DNA from 4 places in the Rhodoferax sp. SPJ4 genome. Region 1 is predicted to be linked to each of the others. Evidence: predicted binding sites of a transcription regulator. Region 1 holds the regulator's gene; each other region holds the start of a gene.
The links. Region 1 encodes sigma-54, which starts transcription at its own class of promoters, with help from an activator protein. Its sites were predicted from a motif close to TGGCANGNAANCTGCTTT; they were not measured.

Region 1 (3,616 bases):
ATCACGCCGCCCTCGGCCGGCGGCATGCGCTGCAAGGCGTCGCCGCCGCGCAACTGCACCGCGTGGGCCACACCGGCCCGCTCGGCGTTGCGCTGGGCGAAGTCCACCATGCGGAAGGCCACGTCGCTGCCAAACACCGGCGCGGTGGGCGCGCACACGGCGGCCTCGGCCTGGTCGCGCAGCGCGTCCCACACATGGGCCTGGAAGGGCAGGTATTTTTCGAAGGCGAAGCGGCGCAGCAGGCCAGGCGCCTGGTGGCAGGCGATGGTGGCGGCCTCGATGGCGATGGTGCCGCTGCCGCAGCAGGGGTCGTACAGCGGCACCGTGGCGTCCCAGCCGCTGGCGGCCAGCATGGCGGCGGCCAGGGTTTCCTTCAGCGGCGCCTCGCCCTTGTCTTCGCGCCAGCCGCGTTTGAACAGCGGCTCGCCCGAGGTGTCGATGTAGAGGGCGCAGCGGTCGGTGGTCAGGTGGGTGTAGATGCGCACATCGGGCCACTGGGTGTTGACGTCGGGCCGCACGCCACCGCTCTTGGCCCGGAAGCGGTCACAGACCGCGTCCTTGACCTTCAGCGCGGCAAAGTTCAGCGAGGTCAGCGGGCTGTGCTGGGCGGTGATCTCCACCTTGATGCTTTGCCGCGGCGTGAACCAGATTTCCCAGGCCACCTCGCTGGCGATGGCATAGAGGTCGTTTTCGCTGCGGTAAAAGCCGTCCGCCAGCTGCACCAGCACCCGCTGGGCCAACCGGCTGTGCAGGTTGAGCAGCATGGCGTCGCGCCAGGAGGCCACCACCCGCACGCCGCCGCGCAGCTTGTCGGTGTGGCCGCTGCACAGCCGCCGCACCTCGGCCTCCAGCAGGTCTTCCACGCCAGCGGCGCAGGGCAAAAAAAGGTGAAGTTGGTTCATTGGTCAAAAGCCTGGATGTTTCGCCGCCGGGCCGCCCCTGGGCGAAACACGGCCCCCTCGGCGGGCAGCGAACCACACGCAGTGGGGAGCGTGGGGGTCATGTTCACAGTGCTTTGCGCAGGTTGGCGGGCGCGATGCGCAAGGCCTCGCGGTACTTGGCCACGGTGCGGCGCGCGCACTCAATGCCCTGCTCTTTCAGCATCTCGGAAATCTGGTTGTCGCTGAGCGGCTTCTTGAGGTTTTCGGCGCTGACAAACTGCTTGATCAGCGCCCGCACCGCGGTGCTCGACGCGTTGCCGCCGGTTTCGGTGCCCAGTGCCGAGCCGAAGAAATACTTCAGCTCGAAGGTGCCAAAAGGCGTGGCCATGTACTTGGCGGTGGTGACCCGCGAGATGGTGGACTCGTGCAGGCCCAGCTCGTCGGCGATCTCGCGCAGCACCAGCGGCCGCATGGCCAGCTCGCCATGGACGAAGAAGTTCTTCTGCCGCTCGACGATGGCGCTGCTGACGCGCAGGATGGTGTCGAAGCGCTGCTGGATGTTCTTGATGAACCAGCGCGCTTCCTGCAGCCGCTGCTGAAGCGCCTGGGCATTGCCGCCGCGGCTGGCCTTGAGCGCACCGGCATAGATGTCGTGCACCCGCAGCCGGGGCATGACGTCGGGGTTGAGCTGGGCCCGGAAACGCGGGTTGGGGCCACGCCCCACCTGCACCACGATGACGTCGGGCACGACGATGTTGCGCTCCACGTCCACAAAGCGCCGGCCTGGCTTGGGCTCCAGGGTCTGGATCAGTGCAATGCCCTGGCGCACCAGCGCGTCGCTGAGCTGGCACAGCTGGGCCAGGCGCTTGAAATCGCGCCGCGCCAGCAGCTCCATGGGCTGGGCGCAAATGGCCTGGGCGGCCTTGACCACCTCGCTGGGGGGCAAGGCCTTGAGCTGCAGGCTCAGGCATTCGGCCAGGTGGCGAGCACCCACGCCCACCGGCTCCAGGCTTTGCAGCAGGCGCAAGGCCATGCCAAAACGCTGCACCAACTCCTCGACCTGCTCGGCATCGTCGCCGGCCAGGCCGCGGGCCAGCAGGTCCAGGCTGTCTTCGAGGTAGCCGTCGTCGTTGAGCGACTCGATCAGGAAACGCAGCGCGGCGCGGTCGATCTCGCTCAGGCGCAGCGACAAGGCCTGGCGGTGCAAAAAGGCGGTCAGCGACTCCTGCTGGCGGGCCAGTTCGGTGGCGTCCATCGCGCCGTCGTCGTCCTGCCGCTGGTGGGCTGGCGCGTCGCCGCCCCACTCGCTGTCGTTGGGCGCGATCTCGGTGCTGCCGTCGCCGTCCCAGTTGTCGGGCAGGGCTGGCTCACCGTCGCCCACCCCATCGGCCACCGCCTCGGTCTCAGTGCTGCTGGACGATGACGAAAACGGCTCGTCGTCGGCCCGGGCATCGGCCTGGGCCAGGCCAAACTCCTCGCGCGGCGCGGTCTCGTCGGCCACGTCGAGGAAGGGGTTTTCGTCGAGCATCTGCTCGACCTCCTGGCTGAGTTCCAGCGTGGACAGCTGCAGCAGTCGGATTGACTGCTGCAGTTGCGGCGTCAATGCGAGGTGCTGGGAGACACGGAGGGAAAGGCCTTGTTTCATGCAGGCGAACAAGGGACTGCGAATGCCCCGCAAGACTCAAACAGGGGCGCTGGTTTTTCCGCCGGGCCGCCCCAAGGAAAAACGCGGCCCCCTCGGGGGGCAGAGAGCGACACGCAGTGCGCGAACGTGGGGGCCATGTTCACATGCGGAAATGTTCGCCCAGGTAGACGCGGCGAACATCGGCGTTGTCAACGATCTCGGCGGGCGTGCCCTGGGCCAGCACATGACCGTCGCTGATGATGTAGGCGTGGTCGCAGATGCCCAGGGTTTCACGCACGTTGTGGTCGGTGATCAGCACGCCGATGCCGCGCGACTTCAGAAAACCGATGATGCGCTGGATCTCGATCACCGCGATCGGGTCGATGCCGGCAAAGGGCTCGTCGAGCAGGATGAACTGCGGCTGGGTGGCCAGGGCGCGGGCAATCTCGACCCGGCGCCGCTCACCGCCCGACAGCGCAGGGGCCGGCGAATCGCGCAGGTGCTCGACCCGCAGGTCTTGCAGCAGCGCATCCACCCGCTGCTCGATGACCGCGCGGCCCAGCGGCCGGCCGCCCTCGTCGCGCTGCAACTCCAGCACCGCGCGGATGTTGTCTTCGACATTGAGCTTGCGGAAGATCGACGCTTCCTGCGGCAGATAGCTCAGGCCCAGCCGCGAACGGCGGTGGATGGGCATGTGCTCGACCGACTGGCCGCCAATGGAGATCACGCCGGCGTCGGCCCGCACCAGGCCCACGATCATGTAGAACGAGGTGGTCTTGCCGGCGCCGTTGGGCCCCAGCAGGCCCACGACCTCGCCTTTTTGCACGGCCAGCGAGACGTCCTTGACCACCTTGCGGCTGCCGTAGGCTTTTTGCAGGCCGCGGGCTTCCAGCCGGCTGGGCGCCTCTGTGCCGCTGGCCGCGACCGGCAGCGCACTCATTTGCCGCTCCCGGGCAGGCGCTCGCTGGACCGCAGTTGGGCTGGCGGCTGGGCCGGCGTGGCCGACGCCGCCGCCTTGGGGGTGAGCACGGCGCGAATCCGGCCGCCCGGGTTGTCAGAGGCGGCATTGACCGCGCCACCGTTGACGGTGAAGACGTCGGAGGTGTTGTCG
Region 2 (3,616 bases), 380 kb from region 1:
CGTTTGCGCCGGCCGAGCATCCCAAGATCGCGCTGGCGGTGGTGGTGGAAAACGCCGGCTGGGGTGCCGAGGTGGCCGCCCCCATCGCGCGCCGGGTGTTCGACTACTGGTTGCTGCAGCAATACCCCAGCACGGAAGACATCGCCGCGGTGCAAAAAGGCCAGGCCGCCGCGCCCGTGGGCAGTGCCCGCCCGGTGGCCGAGGTGCCCTGGCCGGCCGGCAACGCCACCCCCACCAACACCGCGGCCCGGCTCAGCGCCGGCAAGGCGGGCGAGCGTCCCACGGCCGCCAAGGCCAACGCCGCCAGTGCGGCCGCGGCAGCAGCCCCCGCGCGCTGACAAGCCCTCAGCGCAGGAACGCGTCCCAGCCAGTCTTCAGAATCAGGGCGCTGACCACCGCCATGAACACCTGGCGCACAAAGCCGGTGCCCAGCCGCAGCGCCAATTGGGTGCCCACCAGACTGCCCACGACGTTGGCCACCGCCATCGCCAGCGCCAAATGCCACCAGATGTGGCCCTTGGCGGCAAACAAGGCCAGGGCGGCGATGTTGGTGGCGGTGTTGAGCAACTTGGCCGAGGCCGAGGCGTGCAGGAAGTCGTAGCCCAGCCAGCGCACCCACAAAAAGATGAAAAAGCTGCCGGTGCCCGGGCCAAAAAAGCCGTCGTAGGCCCCCACCACCAGGCCGATGGCCACCGCCGGCAGCACCTCGGCGCGACCGGCGTAGCGGGGCCGGTGCTGTTGCCCCAGGTCTTTGCGGGCCAGCGTGTAGACCAGCACTGCCAGCAGCACCAGCGGCAGCAGTTTGCGCAGGAAATCGGGCGACACCAGGGTCACCGCCCAGGCCCCGCCAAAAGCGCCCAGCCCGCCAGCCAGCGCCGCCGGCAGCAGCGACAACCAGTTCAGCTGTACCCGCCGGCTGTAGCGCCAGGTGGCCATGCCCGTGCCCCACACCGAGGCGCCCTTGTTGCAACCGAACAGCGTCGCCGGGTGGGTGCCGGGGTAGGTGGCGAACAGCGCGGGCACCAGAATCAGCCCACCACCGCCGACGATGGCGTCCACCAGGCCCGCCAGCAGCGAGGCGGCGCAGACGAACAGCAAGTCCATCCGGCCATTGTGGCACCCGCGTCCTGGACGTCCCGGCTGCCCCGGACGCAACGGTCGCCCCCAAAAGAAAAGGCGCTGGAAATCCAGCGCCTTGTGCAAACACCTCGAGCGGGCGTCTTTGTGATCAATCCGTTGTGGTTGTTTTGTTCAGTGTCTCCTCGGCTCCTCGCGTTCGGGACGACTCCCTCCTGCAATGCCCAGAACTGTACCCCTGTGCCCCATGCCGGGGCACTCGGGGTTTCCCGATTCAGTGCGCAAATACAACAACGTGCACAGCAGCGGAAACCCGCCACGCGGCAGGCCACCTGCGCCCCGGCGAGGCGTGGCACGGCTTATGCAAACAGTGCCAAAAACAACCCTGAAGGACCCGTCATGCTGCGCGCCCTGTCGTTTGTTCTGGCCATCGCCCTGGGTGTGGCCCTGTGCGCCACCCTGCCAGCCACCGCCTGGGCACAGGGCGCCGCACCGGTGCTTGCCGGGCCCGCCAGCGCCCCGTCAGCAGCGTCCCTATCGGTCACGGCGGCGGAGCCCGGCGACGCTGCTGGGCCACCCACCCATCCCGCGCTGGTGAAGGAAGACACGCTGCGCCCCGCCGACACCGCCTGGATGATGACCTCGACCGCGCTGGTGCTGCTGATGACCTTGCCAGGCATTGCGCTGTTCTACGGCGGCATGGTGCGGCGCAAGAACGTCATCAACACCATGGCCTCGGTGGTGGCGGTGGCTGCCGTCGTCAGCCTGTTGTGGTTTGCTTGCGGCTACTCCTGGGCCTTCACGCCGGGCAACGGCTGGATAGGCGGCAACGGCCGGCTGTGGTTTGGCGGGCTGGACTATCGCAAGGACGCCGGCCTGGTGGCGGTGAGCCACATCGCGCCCCTGATCCCCGAGTCGGTCTACGCGATGTTCCAGCTGAGCTTTGCCATCATCACCGCGGCGCTGGTGATCGGTGCGCTGGTGGAACGCATGCGCTTCTCGGCCATGCTTTTGTTCATCGGCCTGTGGTCGCTGGTGGTCTACGTGCCCATCGCCCACTGGGTCTGGGAGCCCGGTGGCTGGCTGGCCCAGCGCGGTGCGCTGGACTTTGCCGGCGGCTCGGTGGTGCACATCAATGCCGGCATCAGCGGCCTGGCCTGCGCCTGGGTGTTGGGGCGGCGACGCGGTTTTGGCCAGCAGGCCTTCGAGCCCTTCAACCTGGGCCTGACCATGGCCGGCGCCGGCCTGCTGTGGGTGGGCTGGTTCGGCTTCAATGCCGGCTCGGCGGTGGCGGCCGACGGGCGGGCGGGCCTGGCGATGGCCGTGACCCACATCGCTGCCGCTGCTGGCGCCGTGGCCTGGATGCTGGGCGAATGGGTGGTGCGCCACAAGCCCTCGCTGCTGGGCCTGTGCTCGGGGCTGGTGGCGGGCCTGGTGGCCATCACCCCGGCGGCCGGTTATGTCAGTCCTTCATCGGCGCTGCTGATTGGCGGCGTCTCCGGTGTCGCCTGCTACTGGGGCGCAACCGGCCTGAAGCGGCTGCTGGGCGCCGACGACTCGCTGGACGTGTTCGGTGTGCACGGCATCGGTGGCATTGTCGGCTCGCTGCTGACCGGTCTGCTGGCCAGCAAGACCATCGGCGGTGTCAGCGGCGACCTGCTGACCCAGGCGGTGGGGGTGGGTGCGGTGCTGGGCTACAGTCTGCTCATCACCACGCTGCTGCTGTGGATCACCTCGCTGCTGGTGCCGCTGCGGGTGGATGCCGAGTCCGAAGACACCGGCCTGGACATTGCCGTGCACAGCGAGCGAATGGGCACCTGAGGAGCACCGATGACCCCCACCGAAACCGTGGCGATTGCCGCCCACCTGCATGTGTTGCTGCGTCGCAAGACCGGCCGGGTGACCGATGTCGAATGGATGGCGGCCAACGCCGAATACGCGGCCGAGGTGGTGCGTTACGCCCGCGCCAGGGCGGCCCAGGACGGCCACACCGAGCTGCTGGGCTGGGCCGACAAGCTGGAGCAGGCCATGACCGCTCTGGCCACGCCCCGGAGCCCGCCAGTGCCAGCGGCCATCCACGCGGTGGCCGTGGCCACCGGGCTGGCACCTGCGGCACCTGCACCCGCCGGCACGGCCGCTGCACCCAGCGCCGCCGACAGCCGCTACGTTGGCCGGTTGCGTTGAGCATGAAAAAAGCCGCCCCCTGACGGGAGCGGCTTGATGGCCGGCGGCCACGCCCCACCGGCACCCGGCCGGAGGCGCTGGCCAGGTGCCGATTACTTGGCGGCGGAAGCCGCAGATGCGGCGACAGCGGCAGCCGATGCAGCCTCGGCCGCTGCAGGCGCAGCAACGGCGGTTGCGGCAGAAGCAGCCGACTTGGCCTTGGCCTCTTCCATGTGCTGCGCTTCGGCGCCGTGCTTTTCACCGCCCATGTCGATGTCGCCACCCTTGGACAGGACGAACAAGGCGATGGCGGCGAACACCACAAAACCGACCACAATTTTCCACATGCTGATTTCTCCAGAAGGTCAATGAATTT
Region 3 (3,616 bases), 170 kb from region 1:
GCCGGGCGGTCTTGAACACCGCCTCGGTGCGGCTGTCCACGTCCAGCATGCGGTAGGCGGTGGACAAATGGGACTTGACGGTGCATTCGGCGATGTTGAGTTCGCGGGCAATCACCTTGTTGGGCTTGCCCTGCACCACCTTCATCAACACCTCGCGCTGGCGCCGGGTCAGCATGGCCAGGCCGCCCGAGGCAGCGGCGTTGCTGGCGGCCTCCGACTCCACTTCGTCCCGGCCGCCCGGCAGCATATGGGCGGGCAGGTAGATGCCGCCGGCCAGGATCAGCTGGATGGCGGCCAGCAGCACCTGCGGCGTGGACGACTTGGGCACATAGCCCATGGCGCCGGCGTCAATGGCCGCCTGGATGGTGGTCGGGCTCTCGTCGCCCGAGACGATGACCACCGGCACCCCTTCGCGGTGAGTGCGCAGCGTCATCAGGCCTTCCAGCCCCTGGGTGTTGGGCAGGTGCAGGTCCAGCAGCACCAGGTCGACATGGTCGGGATGCCGGATGGCCTCTTCCACCGAGCCCACGGCCGCCACTCGCACCGTGGCATCCAGCTCCATCAACAGGAACTGCAGGCTCTGCGAGAACAGCGGGTGGTCGTCAATCAACAGAATCTGCATCGTTTCTCCGTGCCCCCCATGCACCATGGGCGGCGATGCTTCGATTGTGCGGACCCCGCAGGGCGCTTGGCAAGGGAAATCGGGGGACAAAAAGAGTGCTTAAGTATGCAATCAACAGCGATAAACTGGCAAATGACACCTTTAGGTTACATATTTTCCTTGTCAGCTTCGGGATGACCCGAGGTGTTGTCTTTTGCTGCCGACGCGTCGCCAGGCTTGCCACTGGAAGCCAGCGGCCCTAGGGTGTAGGCTGCGTCAGGCAAGGTTCACGATGGGCCGCGTAAAAGCGTCCAGTCGGTCGGTCTCAAGACCCGCGGTTCAAAGCGGTGACAATGCGGTTTCGTTGAGGGAGTTTGTGTCATGGCCAACATTGCATCGGTGCTGAAAGAAGAAATCACGCGAATCGTCCGCAAGGAGGTGCGACGTGAAACCGAGGCCTTGCAGGCGCGAGGGGTGTCGCAGCGCAAGGAGTTGGCGGGGCTCAAACGCCAGCTGGCCGCCTTGGAAAAGCAGCTGCGCGCGCCAGCCGGCAAGGCGCCTCGGCCTGGTGCCGCCCCGCCGGCCGACGATGCCCAGCCCTCACGCCGCTTCAGTGCGGCGCGCCTGGTGGCCCAGCGCAAGCGGCTGGGCCTGTCGGCCGAGGCCTTTGGCTTGCTGCTGGGCGTGTCCAACCAGTCGGTTTACAAATGGGAGGCCGGCAAGGCCAGACCCAGGGCGGCCCAGCTGGAGTCCATCGCGGCGGTGCGGGGCCTGAGCAAGCGGCAAGCGGCCGACAAGCTGGCGGCCCTGCAAGGCGGGCCAGCCCCGGCTCCTGAGGCCTGAGCCCGCGCCGCATGGCGCCTTGGGCGCCCAAGATGGTGCTCATCTCTGACCAAAAACGGGCGTCTTGCTGGAAAAGTGCACCGAAATCGTCGATCCGCACGAATTTGGCGCGCTTTTTGCTTAACTTCGGTGCAGTGCGGTTGATTTGGGTAATTTCGCACCAAACACGCGCATTATTCGGAGTAAAGCCTCATGGATGCACTGAAACAGGGCTCAGACGCCTTGTTCATCTTGTTGGGCGGCATCATGGTCTTGGCCATGCATGCCGGGTTTGCCTTTTTGGAGCTGGGCACGGTTCGCAAGAAAAACCAGGTCAATGCGCTGGTCAAGATCCTGGTGGACTTTTCGGTCTCCACCGTGGTCTATTTTGTGGTGGGCTACAGCGTGGCCTATGGCACCAGCTTCTTTGTGGGCGCCGAGGTGCTGGCGGCCAAGAACGGCTACGAGCTGGTCAAGTTCTTCTTTCTGCTGACCTTTGCGGCGGCCATTCCCGCCATCATCTCGGGCGGCATTGCCGAACGGGCCCGTTTCGGGCCGCAGCTGATCGCCACCGCGGTGGTCGTGGGGCTGGCGTATCCGTTTTTTGAAGGCATCGTCTGGAACCAGCATTTCGGCGTGCAGGCCTGGATCAAGGCGCTGACCGGCGAGGAATTCCATGATTTTGCCGGCTCCATCGTGGTGCATGCGGTGGGCGGTTGGATCGCCTTGCCGGCGGTGCTGCTGCTGGGCGCACGCAGCAACCGCTACCGCAAGGACGGCGCCATCTCGGCCCACCCGCCGTCCAACATCCCCTTTTTGGCGCTGGGCGCGTGGATTTTGACGGTGGGCTGGTTTGGCTTCAACGTGATGAGCGCCCAGACCATCGACAAGATTTCCGGCCTGGTGGCGGTGAACTCGCTGATGGCCATGGTAGGCGGCACGCTGGTGGCGCTGGCGCTGGGCAAGAACGACCCGGGCTTTGTGCACAACGGCCCGCTGGCCGGCTTGGTGGCGGTGTGTGCCGGCTCCGACCTGATGCACCCGCTGGGCGCGCTGGTGGTGGGTGCGGTGGCCGGCGCCATCTTCGTGGTGATGTTCACGCTGACGCAGAACCGCTGGAAGATCGACGATGTGCTGGGTGTGTGGCCGCTGCACGGCCTGTGTGGCGCCTGGGGCGGCCTGGCCGCCGGCATCTTCGGTGCCAAGGCCCTGGGCGGCCTGGGCGGCGTGGCCTTCAGCGCCCAGCTGATCGGCAGCCTGATGGGCGTGGGCTGGGCGCTGCTCAGCGGGGCGGTGATTTATGGCCTCCTGAAGTTCAGCATGGGCCTGCGGCTGACCCAGGAAGAAGAGTACGAGGGCGCCGACCTGTCCATCCACCGCATCGGCGCCACCGCCGACCGCGACGCCAACTGGTGATGGGCCCGGCGGCGCCTCAGGCGCCGTCCATGCCCAGCATCAGCATCAGGTTTTGCACCGCAGCGCCGCTGGCGCCCTTGCCCAGGTTGTCGAGCCGGGCAAACAACACCGCATGGCGGTGCTCGGCGTTGCCGAACACCCGCAATTCCATCTTGTTGGTGTCGTTCAGCGCGGTGGCGTCCAGCTTGCCGTTCTCGGCGGCCGGCTCCACCGTCACCCAGCGGCTGCCGGCGTAATGCGCGGCCAACGCCTGCTGCAGGGCGGCGGCTGTGGGCTGGCCGGGCAATTGGTCCAGGTGCAGCGGCAGTTGCACCAGCATGCCCTGGCGGAAATTGCCCACCGAGGGCACAAACAGCGGCCGGCGGCTCAGGCCGGTGTAGCGCATGATTTCCGGCAGGTGCTTGTGCTGCAGCGTCAGCGCGTAGGCTTCGAACAACGGCGCCTCGCCGCGTTCATAGGCCTCGATCATGGCCCGGCCGCCGCCTGAATAGCCGCTGACCGAGGGCAGGGCGAGCGGGAAATCGGCCGGAATCAGGCCCGCGTCCACCAAGGGACGCAGCAACGCAATGGCCCCGGTGGCGTAGCAGCCCGGGTTGGCCACCCGGCTGGCACTGGCCACAGCTGCCTTTTGGCCAGCCGCGAGTTCGGGAAAACCGTAAACCCAACCCGGCGCGGTGCGGTGGGCGGTGGAGGCGTCGATGATTTTGGGGCCGGGCCGGCCGGTCTGGCGGGCCACGTCGTCGATCAAGGCGACCGACGCCACCGCCGCATCGTCGT
Region 4 (3,616 bases), on a different contig from region 1:
CCCTGGATGACGGTGACGTTGCCGCCTTCAATGGGCTTGCAGTCCTTGGATTTGGCCGCTGACGGGTTGTTGGTGTATTCGTTGCCGCAACGGTAGACGCGCTCTTGCGCCTGGCTGCTGCCCATGCCGGCCAGGGCCAGCAGCGTCAGCATGATCAATGGGGTGGTTTTCGACATTCGCTCGCCCGCAAATCAAAAATGCATTGTCGGTCAGCCACCGTCGCTGTGAAAGTGGCAGGGAATGTGGGGGCAAAAAAAAGGACGGCAGCTGCCGTCCTTTTGGGTTGTCATCGCAGCGCGATCACAGGCTGTAGTACATGTCGAACTCGACCGGGTGCGGGGCCATGCGGAAGCGGGTCACTTCGCCCATCTTCAGCTCGATGTAGGCGTCCAGCATGGAGTCGGTGAACACGCCGCCCTTGGTCAGGAAGGCGCGGTCCTTGTCGAGGTACTCGAGCGCCTGGTCCAGGCTGTGGCACACGGTGGGCACCAGCTTGTCTTCTTCCGGCGGCAGGTGGTACAGGTCCTTGGTGGCCGCTTCGCCCGGATGAATTTTGTTTTCCACGCCGTCCAGACCGGCCATCATCAGGGCCGAGAAGCACAGGTAAGGGTTGGCCGATGGGTCCGGGAAACGCGCTTCGATGCGGCGGCCCTTGGGGTTGGCCACAAACGGAATGCGGATCGAGGCCGAGCGGTTGCGGGCCGAGTAGGCCAGCTTCACCGGGGCTTCGAAGCCAGGCACCAGGCGCTTGTAGCTGTTGGTGCCGGGGTTGGTGATGGCGTTCAGTGCGCGGGCGTGCTTGATGATGCCGCCGATGTAGTACAGCGCGAAATCGCTCAGGCCGGCGTAGCCGTCACCGGCGAACAGGTTCTTGCCGTCCTTCCAGATCGACTGGTGCACGTGCATGCCGGAGCCGTTGTCACCGGCGTAAGGCTTGGGCATGAAGGTGGCGGTCTTGCCGTAGGCGTTGGCCACGTTCCACACCACGTACTTCAGTACCTGGGTCCAGTCGGCGCGTTGCACCAGCGTGGAGAACTTGGTGCCGATTTCGTTCTGGCCGGCGCCCGCCACTTCGTGGTGGAACACTTCGACCGGGATGCCCAGCGATTCCAGAATGAGCGACATTTCGGCGCGCATGTCCTGCGTGCTGTCGACCGGGGGCACGGGGAAGTAGCCGCCCTTCACGGTGGGACGGTGGCCGCGGTTGCCGCCTTCGAGCTTGGCGCCGCTGTTCCAGGGGGCTTCGTATTCCTCGATTTCGCTGAACACGCGGCCAGGTTCGTTGCTCCAGCGCACGCCGTCGAAGATGAAGAATTCGGGTTCCGGACCGAAGAAGGCGGTGTCGCCAAGGCCGGAGGCCTTCAGGTAGGCTTCGGCGCGCTTGGCCACCGAGCGGGGGTCACGGTCATAGGCCTTGCCATCGCTGGGCTCGACCACATCGCACTGCAGGAACAGCGTGGTTTCTTCGAAGAAGGGGTCGATGTTGGCGGTGTTGGGGTCGGGCATCAGTTGCATGTCCGAGGCCTCAATGCCCTTCCAGCCGGCGATCGACGAACCGTCGAAGGCGTGGCCGGAGGTGAACTTGTCTTCATCGAAATGCGACACCGGCACGGTCACGTGCTGCTCTTTGCCACGGGTGTCTGTGAAACGGAAGTCAACGAACTTGACTTCGTTTTCTTTCACCATCTTCATCACGTCTGCGACGGTCTTTGCCATCAAGCTCTCCTGGTTGGGGTCATCGTTGAAAAAAGAACAGGCTCAAGATGCAGTTTTTGTGCCACGGTCGGTGGGTGTCATCTTTCCAGCGCCCCGTATTTTGCCCTGAGATGCGGCGGATTCCCGCCACCTGCGCAGGCTTGGTGCAAAAGTCTTGGCGCCACTGCGGCCGATGATGCACGAATTTGGTGCTATGCGGCCCGCACCAGGACCGTGCATGCCATCTAGCGCACCAACTCAGGGCCCAGCTTCGCCTCATGATGGTGGAGGCCGCTAAGCAGCGCCGCATAGGCGGCGTCCAGCAGCGCTGGCGCGCCCTTGACCCCCAGCTCGATGTGCCGGCCCCATTCGGGATGGGCCACGCTGGGCAGGCTGAAGACCTTGACGCCGGCGAAGTCGCGCTCGATGGCCTCCATCAACGGGGTCAGCGTGGCCTCCATCGCACCCATGACGATGACCGACTTCTCCCGCTGCGCCTGGCGGTGGAACAGATGGGCATACTGGGTGTCCAGCACCCAGGCCAGCATGGGCCAGGCCATCACCGGAAAGCCGGGCACAAAATGCACCTGGCCGCCGCCCGCACCGGCGCAGCTGAAACCCGGGATCTTGTTGTAGGGGTTGGGGATGATGGCCGCGCCTTCAGGGAACACACCCATGTTGAGCCGGTGCAGGTTGTCCGGGTGCTCGGGCTGGTAAACCGTGCCCTGTTCGCGGGCCAGGTCCTGCATGCGCTCACGGATCAGCACGGCCGCCTGCGGGTGCAGCACCAGGGGCCGGCTCAGTGCCCGCGCCGCGGCCTGGCGGGTGTGGTCGTCGGGGGTGGCGCCAATGCCGCCGAATGAGAAAACGATGTCGCCCGACGCGAAAGCCCGGCCCAGCGTGGCGGTGATGCGGGCCGGGTCGTCGCCCACGTAATCGGCATAGGCCAGCGCCAGGCCACGCTCGCCCAGCAGCTCAATGGCCTTGGCGAGGTGTTTGTCGGCCCGCTTGCCGGACAGGATTTCGTCGCCAATGATCACCAGGCCGATGGCCGGCGTCGTCTCAGGCGGGGGGGCGTTCGGCGGCAAAGGGCTCGAGGGTGGGCTCACGGTCATGGGTCAGCGCGGGCGGTTCGGCCACGGGGGTGGCAGGGGTTGCAGCGACGGCGGTGGCCTGCTCGCTGCGCAGCCGGTCCAGGCCGGCCAGGCAGAAGTGGGAGAACCACAGCGACGAAAAGGCAAACACCAGGGTGTAAATCCAAATCGCCACCGGCACCAGGATCACAAAGGCGGCGGCAAACAGCGCACCCGAGGCCCAGATGACGCTGGGGGCCGCGCCCAGGTAGCCGGTCAACACGCCGATGCCCAGCAGGGCCCCGCGGTGGCGGCGCATCAGTTCGCGCCGCTCGTCGGCACTGGCGTGTTCGGCCAGCGCGTCAAAGGCCATTACCCGGTAGGTCAGCCAGCCCCAGATCAGTGGCGGCAGGATCAGAATCAGTGGCGGCACCAGCCACAGCGGCATGGACACCACCAGGGCCACCACCGCCAGCAGCGTGGAGCCCAGTGACCAGACCAGACTGACCAGCACCGAGCCGCCGCGCTTGCGCGCCAGCAGGGGGAAGCGGCGCTCGGCCACCATGCTGACCAGCGTGGGCGTCATCAGCACCGCCACCACCAGCAGCGACAGCACGACGATGGCCGGCGTCACCGAGAAGATCACCACCAGCGGGGCCAGCACGGTTTTCAAATTGGTCAGGCCCATGTTCTGCAGCCAGCTGAGCAGTGTGCCCAGCAGCGCGGAATCGTCCAGGCCTTCGCGCACCCAGGCGGTCGACGGTTCCCAGAAAAAGTAGCCCAGGCCCAGCGCCAGACCGGCGGTCAGCAGCAGTGGCAGGAAAGACAGCGCGATCACCCGGGGGTGC

Region 2: AC4BAR_RS13050 (ammonium transporter) is a predicted target of sigma-54. The motif match lies at 1,428-1,445, and genes of this name have one in related genera.
Region 3: AC4BAR_RS12090 (ammonium transporter) is a predicted target of sigma-54. The motif match lies at 1,550-1,567, and genes of this name have one in related genera.
Region 4: glnA (type I glutamate--ammonia ligase) is a predicted target of sigma-54. The motif match lies at 1,763-1,780, and genes of this name have one in related genera.

Annotation. Positions count from the first base shown of each region.
Region 1 is NZ_JBYZMN010000003.1:20,845-24,460, forward strand. Features, by position in the region: gene AC4BAR_RS11230 (THUMP domain-containing class I SAM-dependent RNA methyltransferase) at 1-902, opposite strand, end outside; gene AC4BAR_RS11235 (RNA polymerase factor sigma-54) at 1,006-2,526, opposite strand; gene lptB (LPS export ABC transporter ATP-binding protein) at 2,666-3,445, opposite strand; gene lptA (lipopolysaccharide transport periplasmic protein LptA) at 3,442-3,616, opposite strand, start outside.
Region 2 is NZ_JBYZMN010000003.1:398,471-402,086, reverse strand. Features, by position in the region: gene mrdA (penicillin-binding protein 2) at 1-338, shown strand, start outside; gene AC4BAR_RS13055 (sulfite exporter TauE/SafE family protein) at 346-1,104, opposite strand; gene AC4BAR_RS13050 (ammonium transporter) at 1,477-2,898, shown strand; gene AC4BAR_RS13045 (hypothetical protein) at 2,908-3,261, shown strand; gene AC4BAR_RS13040 (hypothetical protein) at 3,354-3,587, opposite strand.
Region 3 is NZ_JBYZMN010000003.1:192,553-196,168, reverse strand. Features, by position in the region: gene AC4BAR_RS12100 (response regulator) at 1-622, opposite strand, end outside; gene AC4BAR_RS12095 (helix-turn-helix domain-containing protein) at 983-1,444, shown strand; gene AC4BAR_RS12090 (ammonium transporter) at 1,637-2,839, shown strand; gene argC (N-acetyl-gamma-glutamyl-phosphate reductase) at 2,856-3,616, opposite strand, start outside.
Region 4 is NZ_JBYZMN010000001.1:1,106,481-1,110,096, reverse strand. Features, by position in the region: gene AC4BAR_RS05495 (hypothetical protein) at 1-176, opposite strand, end outside; gene glnA (type I glutamate--ammonia ligase) at 301-1,716, opposite strand; gene AC4BAR_RS05485 (competence/damage-inducible protein A) at 1,941-2,804, opposite strand; gene AC4BAR_RS05480 (EI24 domain-containing protein) at 2,758-3,616, opposite strand, start outside.